Regions from separate parts of the Desulfotomaculum sp. genome, predicted to be linked through region 1. Evidence: riboswitches for the same ligand, from Rfam matches in the RefSeq annotation. Region 1 holds a riboswitch; the other holds the start of a gene.

Region 1 (7,770 bases):
AGTCAGCCTGTTGCAACAACCGCCAGGCCTTAACCGTTAGTAGCTCCGGGTCCCCTGGCCCTGCTCCGACAAAATAAATCATCCGTTCATCATCCGTTCCGGTTTATTTATTTAGGAGTGTCGTAAAACTACTCGTTCGTACGCAACACACCCCGAAAAGTCCCACGGCCCATGGCCATTAATCAGCTTTCTGTCCGCTAACTATCAGCACCGGGTTAAGACCCTGCCACATCTGGGATTGGCCCACCTGCCTGGCCCTGGCCACTGTGATATTGACAGCCTCTGTTTGCTGATAACCTTTATCCGCCAGGAATCTGAGTACCCGGGGACCTGTTTCCAGGGTTATGGCAGTGGCCACCAGCCAACCACCGGGCTTAAGCTTGCGGTGGGCTGTCTCCAGAATTTCCGTCAAGGCCCCGGCACTGCCGCCAATAAAGATACGGTCCGCCGGCGGCAGCTTTTCCATTGTGTCAGGGGCAAAGCCTGGTACCAGACGAACATTCGTAAGTCCAAAGCGTCGGGCATTGGCTTCTACCAGTTCATCGGCAGAACTGTCCTTTTCCAGAGCAAAAACAGTACCGTTTTTTATCTGGAGGGCACATTCCACCGTCACACTGCCGCTGCCTGCCCCCACATCATAGATCACAGCACCGGGAAATAATTTCATTTTCCCGATGGCAATCATGCGAATTTCCTGTTTGGTTATGGGCACGGTGTTTGACTGTTTAAAAAGCTGATCCGGTATACCGGGTGTTGTATAGGCCCATGCCACTTTAGGCACCGATAACCACCACGCAATTCTCAAATTTTTGGTTAGACTCTGCCAGAGCAGCTAAAGTTCCTCGGAAAATCGTTTCATTGGCACAGGAAAGATTGCAGCCCACCGAAACCGGCAAGTTATGGCAACCATTGGCTAATACTTCCTTGGCTAAGGCCTGGGGACTATTTTTAGCATCTGTTAAAACAGCAACCGTAATCCCTGCCTTAACCATGCCGACTAACCGATGGTCCTCTCTGCCGTGGCGACTTAGCACCACAGCATCCTGCCAGGGACTTTTTAGCCTGGCAAACATCAGTTGTACAGAGCTAATGCCGGGAATAAACTCTAAACAGTTAGGCGACAGCTTTTCTGCCAGGGTGGCGGCAAAACTATAGATTCCTGTATCTCCGGATACCAGCACCACCAGCCGCTTGTGTTTATAGTTTTGTTGTATAAATTCAATGGCAGCATCCAGATTGGCAGCCAGAGCATAGGTTTCTTGTCCCGGGCGGGCAAACTGATCCAATAGCCTGCGTCCACCCACCACCACTTCCGCCTGTTGTATGGCGGCAGCCCCGGCAGCAGTAAGGTAGTCCGGTCCACCGGGACCCACACCAACTACTTTGATGATATTTTCCATCCCAGTGCCTCCCCAATTTCTCTGGCTCCCTCATCATAGCCCACAATTTCACCGCTGAGGGCATACATGACCGTTCCCACCTTGAACTTTTCCCTGACATAGCCAGCAGCCCTCTGACTGGCTGCCGCAGCCAAGTTTTCAAAGACCTGGGATAAGTCATGGCGACCTAAGATAGTTACCGCTTCCTCAGCGGTATTCATGTTCATTAACAATTCAATGACCGAGCGGGGTGCCCCCAAAAGAGCCGCGTGGGCCGCAATGGTTTCCCGCCGTCCATCGGCAAGCTTGCCCAGGGTATGAAAAATTCCCGCGGCTAGCTTGACTAATTTACCCAAGTGACCCAGTAAAAGTACCCCTTCCACAGGCCTTTTGGCACACTCTTCCAGCATGGTGCCGATAAAATTACTGGTTTCGATCACTGCCTCAGAGGGTAGTGCAAGCTCTGCTGCCTTTTTTACCCCTAAACGACCCGGTGTCAGTACCAGTAAGCTGTGTCCCAGGGCCAAGGCCTGATCAATTTGCGGCACCAAAGACCGTCGGTAAGCATCCTCAGACATGGGCCGGACAATGCCGCCGGTGCCCAGGATGGAAATACCTCCCACAATACCCAGTTTGGGATTCATGGTTAGATTTGCCACCGATTCCCCCTCCGGCACGGCTATGACAACCTTTGCTCCCCGATCCGGCCCCAATACTTCCCTTACTTCCTGTTCAATCATTTGCCGGGGTACCGGGTTAATGGCCGCTTCTCCCACTGGCACTGACAGGCCGGGCTTGGTAACGACTCCTACACCCTTGCCGCCGGTAATCTGAATTTCTCCGGGTTGCAGCGACACTTCAGCCACAACCGTCATGCCGTGGGTCACATCTGGATCGTCACCGGCATCCTTCACCACGGAACCACGACAGAACGGATCTTCTTTGTCCACCCGGTCAATGTCTATTACGATCTGACCACCACCGGGTAGGGAAACAGAAACATTTTGGGCAATGATGCCCTTTACCAGGGCCATTGTCGCTGCCTTGGCCGCCGCTGCAGCACAGGTGCCGGTGGTAAAGCCAGATCTTAACTCCTTTTTACTTTCTTCCATGATTTACTCTCCGTACCCTGTATCGTTGGCAGGCCGCTAAAAAGTTTTGGGCCGCCCCAGGGTTATAGCGAAAATGAATGTGTACATAGGATGCCAGAATTTCCTTATGGGCATAGCCTTCACCACGGCCTTCCTTGCCACGTCCTCCGGTTAACTGATAGACATTCGATGCGGCAGGTAGATCCTCCATAATGGACCAATGAAACTCATGTCCTTTCAGGGTCATATCTGGTTCTCCCAACAAACAGGTTTTTGTTAACTTGGCCTGGACATAACCCAGGGCTGCCAGGCGCTGTCCCATTTTTACCCGAGCCGGTACCAGTCCTACCCCGGCAAAGGCTTGGCCGGCTAGATCCGTAATGCTTTCACACAGATACATAAACCCACCACACTCTGCATAAACGGGCATTGCTTGCCGGCTGCGCTCTACTAATTCATGCTTTAATAATTGATTAGCGGCTAACATGGGTAAAAATTGTTCGGGAAATCCTCCGCCAATATAGATGCCGTCTATATCCGGTGGCAACAGGGTATCCCTCAGGGGACTAAAAAATACTAATTCCGCCCCTAACTCTACAAGGTAATCAAGACTGTCTTGATAATAAAAATTAAAGGCTTCATCGCTAGCCACCGCTAACCTCACACCCTTAAAGGACTGTTGTACCGGCAGTATTTCACGATCTGTCAGCTCCGATGCCTGTTGGGCTAGAGTCAGCAGCCGTGTCACATCGATTTGTTCCTCAACTAACTGGGCCAGTGCTGTTAGGGTTTGGTTTAATTCCTTATTTTCTGCTGCGGGCAGCAGTCCCAAATGACGCTGGGGCATCACAATATCCCTTTGTTTGACCAATGCTCCCAGTAAAGGAATGCCCAGTTCCCCTTCCAACACCTGTTTAATAAATTGTCTATGACCCTCACTGCCTACTCCATTGGCAATAACGCCACAGACCTGTAAATTCGGATCAAAATTTTGGTAACCGCTAATTAGGGCCGCAGCACTGCGGGCCAACCCCTGGGCTGAAAAAACCAAAACCACCGGGGCCTTAATAATTTTGGCAACCTGGGCTGTACTGCCCCTTTCCCCTTGCCCTCTGGCCCCGTCAAATAAACCCATGACGCCTTCCACCAGGGAAAGATCCATTCCCTTGGCCCTTTTAATAAATAACTCATGCACTTTCTCCGGTGAGCCCATCCAACTGTCAAGGTTATGGGAAGTGACGCCAGCGGCTGCTTTGTGGAGGCCGGGATCGATATAATCAGGCCCTACTTTGAAGGGTTGTACCTTAATACCCCTCCGTCGGAAGGCTGACAGTAATCCCAGGGTGAGGGTAGTCTTTCCTACACCACTGTGGGTTCCGGCCAGAACAATTCTTGGTATTCTCATAGATTGCTCCTGTTTGAATATTCATACTTTTTAACGAGAGTTAGTAAAACAAATTATAGTATAAAATTTATGGCAATACAAGGAAAAGCAGCCAGGGTTTGGTTTCACCTTTTCTATCTATCCTTCACTAACTCCTGCTTCTGCGAAGGTAGCCATTTCGTTAATAATACGTAGCGCAGATTCGATAATGGGGAAAGCTAAGGCGGCACCTGTGCCCTCGCCCAATCTCATTTCCATATGCAGAATGGGTTTTAATTCTAACTTCTGCATCATATAACGGTGGCCTGGTTCTTCTGATACATGGGAGGCAAACATAAACCTACGGCTCAGAGGAGCCAGGGATTTGGCTAGCATTGCCGCTGCACCGGAGATAAACCCGTCCAGCACGACCGGAATTCCCTCTGCGGCACAACCCAAGATAACCCCCGCCATAGCACCTATTTCTAAGCCACCCACCTTGGCCAGCACATCTAGGCCATCCTTGGCATCGGGTTGATTTACCGCCAGCCCTTGCTTAATCACAGCGATCTTATGTTGCAGTCGTTGATCATCAATACCTGTGCCGCGACCAGTAATTTCCTCCGGGGCCACGCCTGTAAAAGCGGCTAAAATAGCGGCACTGGGCGTGGTATTGCCAATGCCCACCTCACCAATCCCAACCAGGGCCGGACGTTTTTTAACTTGCTGACTTAGAAGGGTGATACCAGCCTCCATGGATCGAATGGCATCATCCCTGCTCATGGCGGGACCGATGGCAAAATTATCTGTGCCGGATCTTACGCGACAGGAAATCAGACCTTCCCTTGCCAAGGGTGGTCCGGTAACCCCGACATCAGCCACCACAACCCTGGCACCAGCCTGACGGGCCAGTACATTGATACCTGCACCACCTTGCAGAAAATTGAAGATCATTTGAGGCGTTACTTCCTGAGGAAAGGCACTGACCCCTTCTGCCACTACCCCGTGATCTCCTGCTAAAACCAGTGATACCTTCTCCAGAGGAAGTTTCGGCAGAGGGGACCGCTGGATACCAGCCAACCGCCAGGCGATCTCCTCTAATATGCCCAGGCTGCCAGGTGGTTTGGTCAGTCTGTCTAACCTCTGTTTGGCCTGTTCTTCACAGGTCTGGTCCGGTAGTTGAATCCTGGCAAGTGTTTCAGTTAATAAAGACATTTTTTTACCTCCTTTATTTCAAATGGCCATGAGCCTTGGGCTTTTTTAGCCATCAGCCATCAACCATCTACCCATGTCATCCTTGCTGGTGCCGCTGGCAGGGTGAACTTGCCTGAAAAATAAAAAGTCCTCAGCCTTAATAGGCCGAGAACTTTTCCATCATTCTCAGAATTTGTATTTTTACAGGCAGGTCTCCTGACTTGCGGGTCATTGCCGGATACCCGCCTTCCCAACCCAAGGTCAGTGGCAAAATGGGTATTCGCTTACCGCTTACAGTGGCGGGACCGTTCGGGACTTGCACCCGATTCCCTATTCTCCCCTACCGGGGCACCTGGAAAAATTATACTCTTTAAAGGATTGTATCGTTTTTTTATGATTCTGACAATATATATTTTCTATGGCATAAGAAGGACTCGGTTTTTTACATGGGTTTTTATGGACATAATGGAATATATATGTTATGATGGCACCATAATTTAATACTTCGTGTTTGGTTCCCCCTATGGGGGCTTAAAAGGGAATCGGGTGCAAATCCCGAACGGTCCGGCCACTGTAAATGGCTAGTTTGTTTCAGTTTACACCACTGGTACTACTGGGAAGGTAGAAGCAAATTTTTATGCCTGAGTCAGGAGACCTGCCAAACAAAAAAACTGACCCTCCCGAGGAGAGGTAAGCAGTTAAACCGGGGTTTATCCTGGTTTTTTTGACTTGCCTTAACGTTTAATTAGTTAAGGTTTTTTATTTTGTAAAGGTGGTTATTGTAATGGAAAAAAAAGCTATTCTACTGGTAACCTTTGGCACCACTGTGGATCAAGCAACCGCTGCATTTAAAAAATTAGAGGATCAAGTCAGAGTAGTTTTCCCCGGTATCGAACTACGCTGGGCCTACACGGCAAAGAGTATTCGTGGGGTATTGGCCAAAAGAGGTATCCAGATAGACAGTCCGATTACTGCTTTGGCTAGGCTGCAGGATGAAGGCTATACCAGGGTAGTGGTACAGTCCGTGCATATCATACCAGGCATGGAATACTATGATCTGGTCAATGTGGTAGATAATATGTCTCACCTGCGAGGTATTTCCGGCAAGCAGTTTCAGAGTAAAATAGGTAAGTTTGGTTTTCATCAATTAACCCTGGGGGCGCCACTCCTTTATCATCTGACAGACTACCAGGAGGTTGTGGCCTGTATCAAGGATCTGGTTCCTGCGGACCCCCAACATGCTCTGGTACTGGTGGGTCATGGCAGTGATCATCATAGCTTTAGTGTCTACGGTTGCCTAAATGATATGCTGCGTCAAACCTATCCAAATGTTATCCTTGGTACCATTGAGGGTTATCCTTCATTAACGGATGTTAAGGCTGATCTTGCCAGGAAGGATTTTCAAAAGGTAACGCTCGTCCCCTTTATGAATATTGCCGGTGATCATGCCATCAATGATTTGGCCGGGTCTGAGCCAGATGCCTGGCAAAATGAATTGGCTCAAAACTATCCGGTAACAACTCTTCTCAAGGGCCTTTTGGAATTTGATAACATTGTGGAAATCTACATCAAGCATATACGACAGGCCTATGAACTTCTTAACTAGTTAGAAAACCAGTGCTAAAACAGGCAAGCGATATGTCAAAATATTGGGAAAATTGTATTAAAGGGGGACTTAGAACCATGAAATATCGGGTTACTTCACTTTGGGTCGTTTTCTGCTTATTATTCCTTACTCCTAATGCCGCCTATGCGATGCATATTGCCGAGGGTTTTCTACCTGCCGGTTGGTGCTTATTCTGGTTGGCCCTATCGGCTCCCTTTGTTATCTGGGGACTTCGCTCCATTCGCAAAACTTTACAGGCAAACCCAAATCTAAAAATGCTGCTGGGTTTGGCGGGGGCCTTTGTGTTTGTTCTTTCCGCTTTAAAAATCCCTTCGGTCACAGGCAGTTGTTCTCACCCCACCGGTGTGGGACTGGGTGCCATTTTGTTTGGTCCCGCCGTGATGAGTGTTCTAGGTTGTATTGTTTTGTTATTTCAGGCTTTATTATTGGCCCACGGTGGGATAACAACCCTTGGTGCCAATGTGTTTTCCATGGGTATTGTGGGTCCCTTCGTATCTTTTGGCATTTACCAACTGTTAAAGAAGCGGAATGCGAAGGTTGCGGTGTTTTTGGCTGCTTCATTGGGTGATATGGCGACCTACATGGTTACCTCCCTCCAATTGACCTTGGCATTCCCCGACAGTACGGGCGGTTATTTAATTTCTTTTTATAAGTTCATGAGCATTTTTGGTATTACCCAACTTCCATTAGCCATAACAGAAGGATTATTGACTGTATTTGTTTTTAGCTTACTGTACAATTACAAGGAAGAATTTCTGCCCGGGCTAATCAAAAACGAAAGGAGCGGTCCCTATGATTTCGTCAAGTAATAACCCTTCTTCCAATCGGTCCTTAAACTGGGTACTTTTAGGTATTGTGGTCCTATTGCTCATTATACCCCTTATTTTCTTGCCCGAAGCAGGATTTGAAGGTGCCGATGGACAAATTGAAACCGTGATTAGCCAGGTAAATCAGGACTACCAACCCTGGTTTGAACCATTCTGGGAACCACCGAGTGGGGAAATTGAGAGCTTACTTTTTGCTCTTCAGGCAGCAATAGGTGCCGGAGTAATTTGTTATATTATCGGTTTCTGGAATGGCAAAAGAAAGGCGGCAAAAAAATCAAGTGCTGCTTGA
Region 2 (7,770 bases), on a different contig from region 1:
GGTGTCAAAAAAGCAATCCCCCGCCCACCTAAGGAATTGATTACCCACCCGTTGATTACCCACGAAACTCCGGCGGCTAACAAGGATGCAGCTATGTAATTAAGTGGTGCAATATCTGTCATTGTAGAAGACACCTCTGCTTTTTCCTAGACAGCACGACAATAGCAAAATGGCCCTAGGCCTTATAAGTACATAGGGAAGATACCCCTCCATACTAGCAGGTGCTATCGTTATCCCCCCCACACCAACCCCGCAACCAAACTACTCTACCTGGGAACTTCCCTGTGCCTCCGATTGCTCTTCTTCCTTCTTCTTAGTCTTAGCCTTCTTATTATACCTATTCATAACCACCGAAGTCCCTTCCAATACCCAAACCCTCACCGCCTCAACAGCAGTCTCAATCGCCGGCCCAATGGACTTGGCCTCTTCCTCGCTGATTTTACCCAACACATGACCCACAGCCCCATAGGCAGACCGCCCAATGCCAACCCTCATGCGGGCAAAATCCTGGGTGCCCAATAACTCAATAATATTTTGTAAGCCCCTTTGTCCACCGGCACTACCATTTTTGCGAATACGCAAAGTCCCTGGGGGTAAATCCATATCGTCCACAATAACCAGTAAATCCTCTAGGGCTAGTTTATACCAATTCATCAAGGCAACCACAGACTGGCCGCTTAGATTCATAAAGGTTTGAGGCTTCGCCAGGATGACCTTTTCTGGCCCAATATTAACTTGGCCAAGCAAAGCCTTGTGCTGCTTCTTTTCCGCCCTGACACCCAAACTAGCTGCCAATTCATCAACAACCATAAACCCGATATTATGTCTGGTTTGGGCATATTCTCCACCGGGATTTCCCAAGCCCACAATTAATTTCATTCAACACTTACCTCCCTTATCGAAGGTATTTTACCCCAGCTTTTGTATCAAGGCAATAGAAAGAAGGGTTATCCCGTGTCATTCTAGGGATAACCCATTCCTTTAGCAATTCAATCAAATCGTCTCGTTTATTCCTTTTCAATCGTTTTAGCTTTAGCCTCCTGTTCAGGTTCCGGTGGCACCTCTGGCTGGCCGGCTGGCTCCGGTGCCTTCATGGTGGCTAAACCTACCACGGTTGTGTGTTGATGATCTAAAATCCGAACAGCCGCAGGCACGTTTAACTCACTTACCGAGATGACATCACCAATTTCTAAACCGCTAATATCTACCTTAATTGCTTCCGGTATTTCATTGGGCAGGCATTCAATTTCCGCACTACGCAAATCATGCTGAATTACTCCACCCAATGCGACACCCTTGGGAGTACCTACCAACTGAATGGGAACGACCGTCTTAATTTTGGAGTCTATAGAAACTTGCTGAAAATCCACATGCCTTATCGTGCGATCCACCGGATCCATCTGTAAACTCTTTACCATTACAGTCTGTTTGCCACCGTTTACACTCATATTAATAAGCGTGTTTCGTCCGGTTCCAGAACTAAGAATTTTCTTTAAATCTTTGGCGTCAACGGAAATACTCATGGACCCCATTTCTTTGCCATAAACTACACCGGGAACACCACCGCTTTTTCTAATTTGCTTAGCAATCGATTTTGTATCTGTTTCTCTCACAGTTGCATTTAACCTTGAACCTGTCATAAAATTACCCTCCCAACTAAATATGTCCCTATTATTCCCTATTTTTGGTCATATCAAACAATGCCAGGGCATAAAGATCAATATAATGAGTTTGATGTAAAGGGGGGCCTAATAATGCGCAAGAGCAAAAAATTTATTGGTATGCCGATCATCAGTCTTGCCGAGGGCCAGGAAATGGGTGCAGTCAAGGGGTTAGTTGTAGATCCGTTTCAGCAAAGGATAGCCGCCCTAATTATAGAGCAAAAAGGTTGGTTTAAAGATCAAAAATTTGCTCCTTATGGTAAAGTACGCAGCGTAGGTGCCGATGCCATCACCATTGATCAAGGAGCAATCGTTGAAAAGGGTACCAGCCTGCCAGACATTTTAAAGCTTTACAAAGAAAGAATTAACATCATCGGCAGCAAAGTTATCGCAGAAAATGGTTCCGATCTCGGGGAAGTAGATGAGTTTTATGTTGATGAAATAAGTGGTCAAATCGTTGGCCTGGAGATTAGCGGCAACTTTTTAAACAGCCTATTTAAAGGTAAATCCTTTATGGAAATTGCCTTTGTTAAGACCATTGGTAAAGAATTAGTTGTAACGTCCGTGGATGCCTTAGAAAACTTGGTTAAAGTTGATGGCGGTTTACACGAAACCGTTAAACAGCTCAAAGACAGTACAAATCACATCTGGGAAAGCACGGTACAAAAAACCAAGGAAATTAGTACGTTAACGAAAGAAATAAGCAGCAAAAAGGTGGAGGAAATTGAAAGCAAAACGAAAGATCTCGGAGAAACGCTACGTGAACGGGTTAAGAGAAAAAGTAAAGACGACCCCATCGAAGACGATGTTGTCATTCATGATTTGCCGGCAGGCACCCTAAGATCAGAGGAAGAAGCCTTAAACCGCCAAGAGGTTATCCAGGACGAGGTTGTTATTCAAGATTTACCGCCAGGCTCACTACCACGCCAGACCGAGGAATTAACCCGTGTTGAACAGATAGAAGATCTCGTTGAAATCCATGAATTACCCCCCGGTGCTTTACCCCGCGAAGAAAATCCCAGCGAGGATGAAAGCGGGGATGAACAAGAAGCGATCGAGGAGCCCATCGTACCAGAAGAAAATACAGAGATTAAAAAAGAGTAGTCCTCCGCTTTCTTGCTGTATTTGATAGTTGCAAGGCTAATTAGGTCCCTGGGCCATGAGCCTTGGGCCTAAAAGGTTAAGGGCTGACAGCTAACACGAAAAGGTGTCTGATCTTCAGCGCAAAACTGAAGCTCAGACACCTTTCTTTAGCCCAAGGCAGGTGAATTTATTCGAAGGCAGCATACTATCAATGTATAGACAAACATTGTAGGATACTCTATAATTATTAATCAAATTACCGCAAATGGGGAAGTCCGTGAGAATCGGACACAGTCGCGCTACGGTAACGGAAGGCTGTTTTGGCAAATCCGGAGTCCGAGTACCATGGTAATTTGCTAATTTTTTGTCGCGCAAACAAAAAAGGAGGAATTACTTTGTACACAGGAGCAGCCACTTATGTAGTCGGTTTTCCGAGAATCGGCGAACAGAGAGAACTGAAAAAAGCCCTTGAACATTATTGGGATCAAAAAATCCGTTTTGCAGAGCTTGCCGATCGGGCAAGAAAATTACGTCGAAGACACTGGTTACATCAAAAAGAGGCTGGTATCTCTTTTATTAGCAGCAATGATTTTAGTTTGTATGATAACATGCTCGATACAGCAATGATGTTAAATGCAATACCGGAAAGATTTCGTACCATCCACAACGAACAAGAGCTTTATTTTGCTATGGCCCGCGGAACGAGTAACGCTGTGGCGCTGGAAATGATGAAGTGGTTTAATACCAATTATCACTACATTGTCCCGGAACTTTCCGATACCATGGACTTCTCATTAAATGCAGATAAAATAATCAATGAGTATTTAGAAGCAAAAGAATATGGCATCCGCACAAAAATTAATTTGATCGGACCCATAACCTTTTTATCTCTTTCCAAACGTGTTGATCGTAATCCGGATACCTTGGAACTACTCCAAAGAATTTTGCCTTGTTACGTTTCTCTGCTTAAGAAAATGGCTTTTCTTGATGATGAAGTATACATTCAATTTGACGAACCAATCGTCGTAAAGGATCTGGACAAAAGAATCCTTGAACTGTTTTACTTATCCTATAAAGAATTAGCCAACGTGGATAGCAGGCTTAGACTGATCGTCATGACTTATTTTGATCATGCGGTGGAAGCCGTAAAAACACTGTTTGATATTCCGATTTATGGTATCGGACTGGATTTTCTATACGGACCGGAAAATCTAAAAATTCTGAATTGCCTGAACGGTAAAAAACTAATTGCAGGCATTGTCGACGGAAGAAATATTTGGAGAAATGACTATCGAAGTACCTTGACTTTACTTGAAAATATAGAAAAACATGTAAAAAGGGAAGATATCATCCTTTCCACCACCTGTTCTCTATTACATGTTCCTTATTCTTTGGAACATGAGAACCAGCTAGACAAAGAGATTAAGTCATGGCTGAGTTTTGCCCGGGAAAAACTTGAAGAACTATCGGATCTTGCCAAGTTATTTTTTATTGAAAGGGATTCTGAGGACCACCCATCCATTTTAAAAGATAATCAACGTATATTTATAACAAAACAACAATCACCTAAAGCAATAAACCCTCTGGTTCGAGGGAGAGTATGTTGCATTGAAAAAAAGGAACGAGTAGGCTCTTTTAACGACAGGAATGACATTCAGCGGAGAATACTCAATCTTCCTCTGCTTCCGACAACAACCATTGGAAGTTTTCCTCAAACCAATGAGATTAGGAAACTGAGACGGGATTTTAAAAATAACATTATTTCTCAAGCAGAATATGATAAAGGAATTAAAAAACACATTGATACCTGCATACAATTTCAACTGGATATTGGGCTGGATGTTTTGGTACATGGCGAACCAGAAAGAAATGACATGGTGGAGTACTTTGGTGAACAACTCTTAGGTTTTATTCTCACAAAAAATGGCTGGGTGCAAAGCTATGGCAGCCGTTGTGTAAAACCTCCAATTATCTATGGGGATGTCAGCAGACCAAAACCAATGACCATTCATACAATCCGATATGCCCAAAGCAAAACCAATAAAATTGTCAAGGGAATGTTAACCGGACCTATAACCATTCTTAATGGGTCCTTTTGTCGAAATGATATCGAACGATCTGCTGTCTGTGAACAAATTGCCTTGGCCATTCGGGATGAGATTCATGATCTTCAAAATGCTGGCATCAAGATTATTCAGGTTGACGAAGCCGCACTCAAAGAAGGGTATCCCCTACGAAAAGAAAAAGTTGCTTATTATGAAAATTGGGCTGTTAAATCGTTTAAATTGGCTGTTAGTTCGGCTGCCTTAGAAACGCAGATCCATACCCATATGTGCTCTAGCGATTTCAATGATATTATCCATACCATCGAGAAAATGGATGCCGATGTTATTACCATTGAAACCTCAAGAAGCGGTAATAAACTGTTGGCTGTTTTTTCGGCCCAAGGATATGATAAAGAAATTGGACCCGGCATTTATGATATTCACTCTCCCAGGGTTCCCTCCACAGAGGAACTGGAAGAGAAAATCAGACAATTAATGTGGGTTTTGCCTCCGTCCAAACTGTGGATTAACCCTGACTGCGGCCTCAAAACTCGTAAGTGGGATGAGGTAAGAGAAAGTTTAACGAATATGACCATGGCAGCACATCATATTCGGTCAGGATTACAAATGCTGATGCTTGTTTAACGGACCTTACTTAAAATAAAATTTAATTTAGTAATGATTATATTTAAAAAACAGGTTTCCCCGTCGGGGAAACCTGTTTTTGCTTAAAACTCTTCCATTAACTTTGCCACGGCTGCACTGTGGTGTCCTTCTTCTCTGGCCATCCGTTCAAAGATAAACTTCTTATCCTGTTGTGCTTTAAAAATATCTGCCATCTGATTGTACATTTTAGCTGCGGCATCTTCCCGCTGTATGGCAATGGCTAAAACTTCCTTCGGGGTCATTTCCGGGTTTAATTCGCCGGCTTCCTCAAAGCCATCAAAATAGACTTGTTCATTGATCGGTTCACCGGATTTTAACCAGAGCAGGTAATCTAAATGATCCTTTTCATCCTGAGCTAATTTCTTTAATACCTTCTCGGTTTCTGCCAGCTTTGCCTTGGCTGCCATTGCATTGTAAAATTTATAGCTGCTCTCCTCCGATTTAATGGCTACATCTAAAACGTCATTAATTGTTAATTGCAAAACCATAACCCCCTTTAGTTATTATCTTTACCCCATTGTAAACTATATAGGGGAATTTTTCCATGACAAAATTATTGAATTTTTCTTGCAATAGAATAAATATACCCCTAGCCCATCGGCACCAATTTGATCTGCCCCCAGGCCGCCAGCTTTTCTCCTTTGATGGCTACAGCACCGAATATCCCCTTAACCGAGGCAGCAAAATCCACCGCCCTTTGGACATCCTCTTCGCTTTGCACATAATTGCCCGCCGCAGTGGCCACTGCATCGGCCAGGGTTGTTGAGGCAGATAAAATAATCACTGCATCGGATTTGCCAAAGCTTAGGGAATGACCCACCGTGCCAGAGGAGGTGCAAATCCCCAATGGGGTTTGCCCGGGTTGAATTTCCAGGGCAATTTTATTGCTAAAGGGGGAGGTCCCAGCAAAAACCCCTACCCTTCGTGTAAGGGAGGATTTAATAAAGATATCCCCTCCGTTTTCCACCACGACATCCCGGGAGCGACGGGCCAAGGCTTTCCCCACCACCTGGGAAAATGCACCTGCCACAGCAGCCATGGGGCCAACTCCCGCCAATTGGGCCGCTTTCGCCATATCTACGGCAATCTCCGGGGCCCCTGGCAAAAGGGTGTGAGGTTCCAGTGTGGTTCGAAAAACAGGATCTCCTTTAATATATTCCGCCAAAAGTAAGCGTTGCTCTTTTATTAGTTTTTCCACCCAGCCGATCAACTGGGGGGTAAAACGGTCCCGCCGCACACCTATATCCAGATCTGTCTCTTTAACTCCTACCTGGAAATGGATCAGGTCTCCCTGTCGATGCAACTCACGATAGGTGCGCTCGGTATAATCCATGTTATATTCTTACCTCCATCGCCCGAACCGGACATACTTTTAAGCATTGTAAGCACACTACGCATTTGTTCCCATCAAACTGTACTTCCATGGAGGGGCGGTCTATAAAGAGTGCCCCGGCAGGACAGTGACCTGTGCAAGCCCCGCAACTTATGCAACGATCATCATTGCGAACCACTTCCTGATTAAGGGGATGCACCGAAATGCCCTGTTGACGCAGATACTCGATGCCCTCCTCATATCTTTCCCCCCAAAGGTCCAAAACAAGCGTCCCTTCGAGGTGAGGATTAATTTGTGCCTTGAGAATATTTACCACCAGGTCATAATCCTTCACTAGGTGGTAGATGATCGGTTGATCAGAGGTTGCTGCTGTAAAACGCAAAACAATTTTATGAGGCGACATCTTGTTCGACACTCCTTCCATTACTTAATCTCCAAGGGTTTACCGGCTAGCCCTGCAGCAGGACCAGGCAGAAGCTGCACTGGTTCACCCAGCAAAAAGTCCCCTTTGCTAATCCAACTTTTTAATTGACCAGCAATTTCCCGAGCTTTGGGGTAACTTGAAAGGGGTGCCGTAGGTACTTCTTGGCCAGCCACCGTAATTTTCCCTGATTTCAATTGGGCATAGGAGACTAAGCCCAAATTACCTCCCACCCGATTGGGGTAGGCTTCACTATAATCAACCACCGGAGCATGCAGTTCTTCATCGGCTAAAGCAGCATAGCGTAGTATTTCTTCGTTAAGTATGGGGATCGGTATGCCCAGACCTACGGTTAGCGTAGCACCATAGCCCAGGAAGCTTGCTCCCCTTAGCCACTTTGTTTTCATTTGCTTAAGGTCTCCTAAGACCGAAAGGGTTCCGCCGGCTGAGCCCACCACATTTCCTTCCTGATCCTTGAGCCAACCGGGAAAATGCTGGGTACCATTCCAAACCACATAGCCGATCCCTCCGCCCAGGAAGATCCTCGTTCCTACCCCAATG

Evidence for each region. Region 1 has a riboswitch for cobalamin ahead of cobT (nicotinate-nucleotide--dimethylbenzimidazole phosphoribosyltransferase). Riboswitches for the same ligand answer to the same signal wherever they lie in the genome.
Region 2: another riboswitch for cobalamin. It lies ahead of metE (5-methyltetrahydropteroyltriglutamate--homocysteine S-methyltransferase); the one in region 1 lies ahead of cobT (nicotinate-nucleotide--dimethylbenzimidazole phosphoribosyltransferase).

Annotation. Positions count from the first base shown of each region.
Region 1 is NZ_CEVWQM010000002.1:97,275-105,044, forward strand. Features, by position in the region: gene cobM (precorrin-4 C(11)-methyltransferase) at 1-82, opposite strand, end outside; gene cbiT (precorrin-6Y C5,15-methyltransferase (decarboxylating) subunit CbiT) at 179-781, opposite strand; gene cbiE (precorrin-6y C5,15-methyltransferase (decarboxylating) subunit CbiE) at 774-1,400, opposite strand; gene cbiD (cobalt-precorrin-5B (C(1))-methyltransferase CbiD) at 1,379-2,491, opposite strand; gene AC1U9Z_RS01550 (cobyrinic acid a,c-diamide synthase CobB) at 2,478-3,875, opposite strand; gene cobT (nicotinate-nucleotide--dimethylbenzimidazole phosphoribosyltransferase) at 3,993-5,048, opposite strand; cobalamin riboswitch at 5,217-5,398, opposite strand; cobalamin riboswitch at 5,523-5,704, shown strand; gene AC1U9Z_RS01560 (sirohydrochlorin cobaltochelatase) at 5,812-6,633, shown strand; gene AC1U9Z_RS01565 (energy-coupling factor ABC transporter permease) at 6,711-7,463, shown strand; gene AC1U9Z_RS01570 (energy-coupling factor ABC transporter substrate-binding protein) at 7,447-7,770, shown strand; gene cbiQ (cobalt ECF transporter T component CbiQ) at 7,730-7,770, shown strand, end outside.
Region 2 is NZ_CEVWQM010000033.1:29,998-37,767, forward strand. Features, by position in the region: gene AC1U9Z_RS15990 (hypothetical protein) at 1-122, opposite strand, end outside; gene pth (aminoacyl-tRNA hydrolase) at 262-879, opposite strand; gene AC1U9Z_RS16000 (50S ribosomal protein L25) at 1,008-1,640, opposite strand; gene AC1U9Z_RS16005 (PRC-barrel domain-containing protein) at 1,755-2,765, shown strand; cobalamin riboswitch at 2,966-3,099, shown strand; gene metE (5-methyltetrahydropteroyltriglutamate--homocysteine S-methyltransferase) at 3,140-5,434, shown strand; gene AC1U9Z_RS16015 (ferritin family protein) at 5,518-5,937, opposite strand; gene AC1U9Z_RS16020 (UPF0280 family protein) at 6,045-6,788, opposite strand; gene AC1U9Z_RS16025 (NIL domain-containing protein) at 6,790-7,191, opposite strand; gene AC1U9Z_RS16030 (homocysteine biosynthesis protein) at 7,212-7,770, opposite strand, start outside.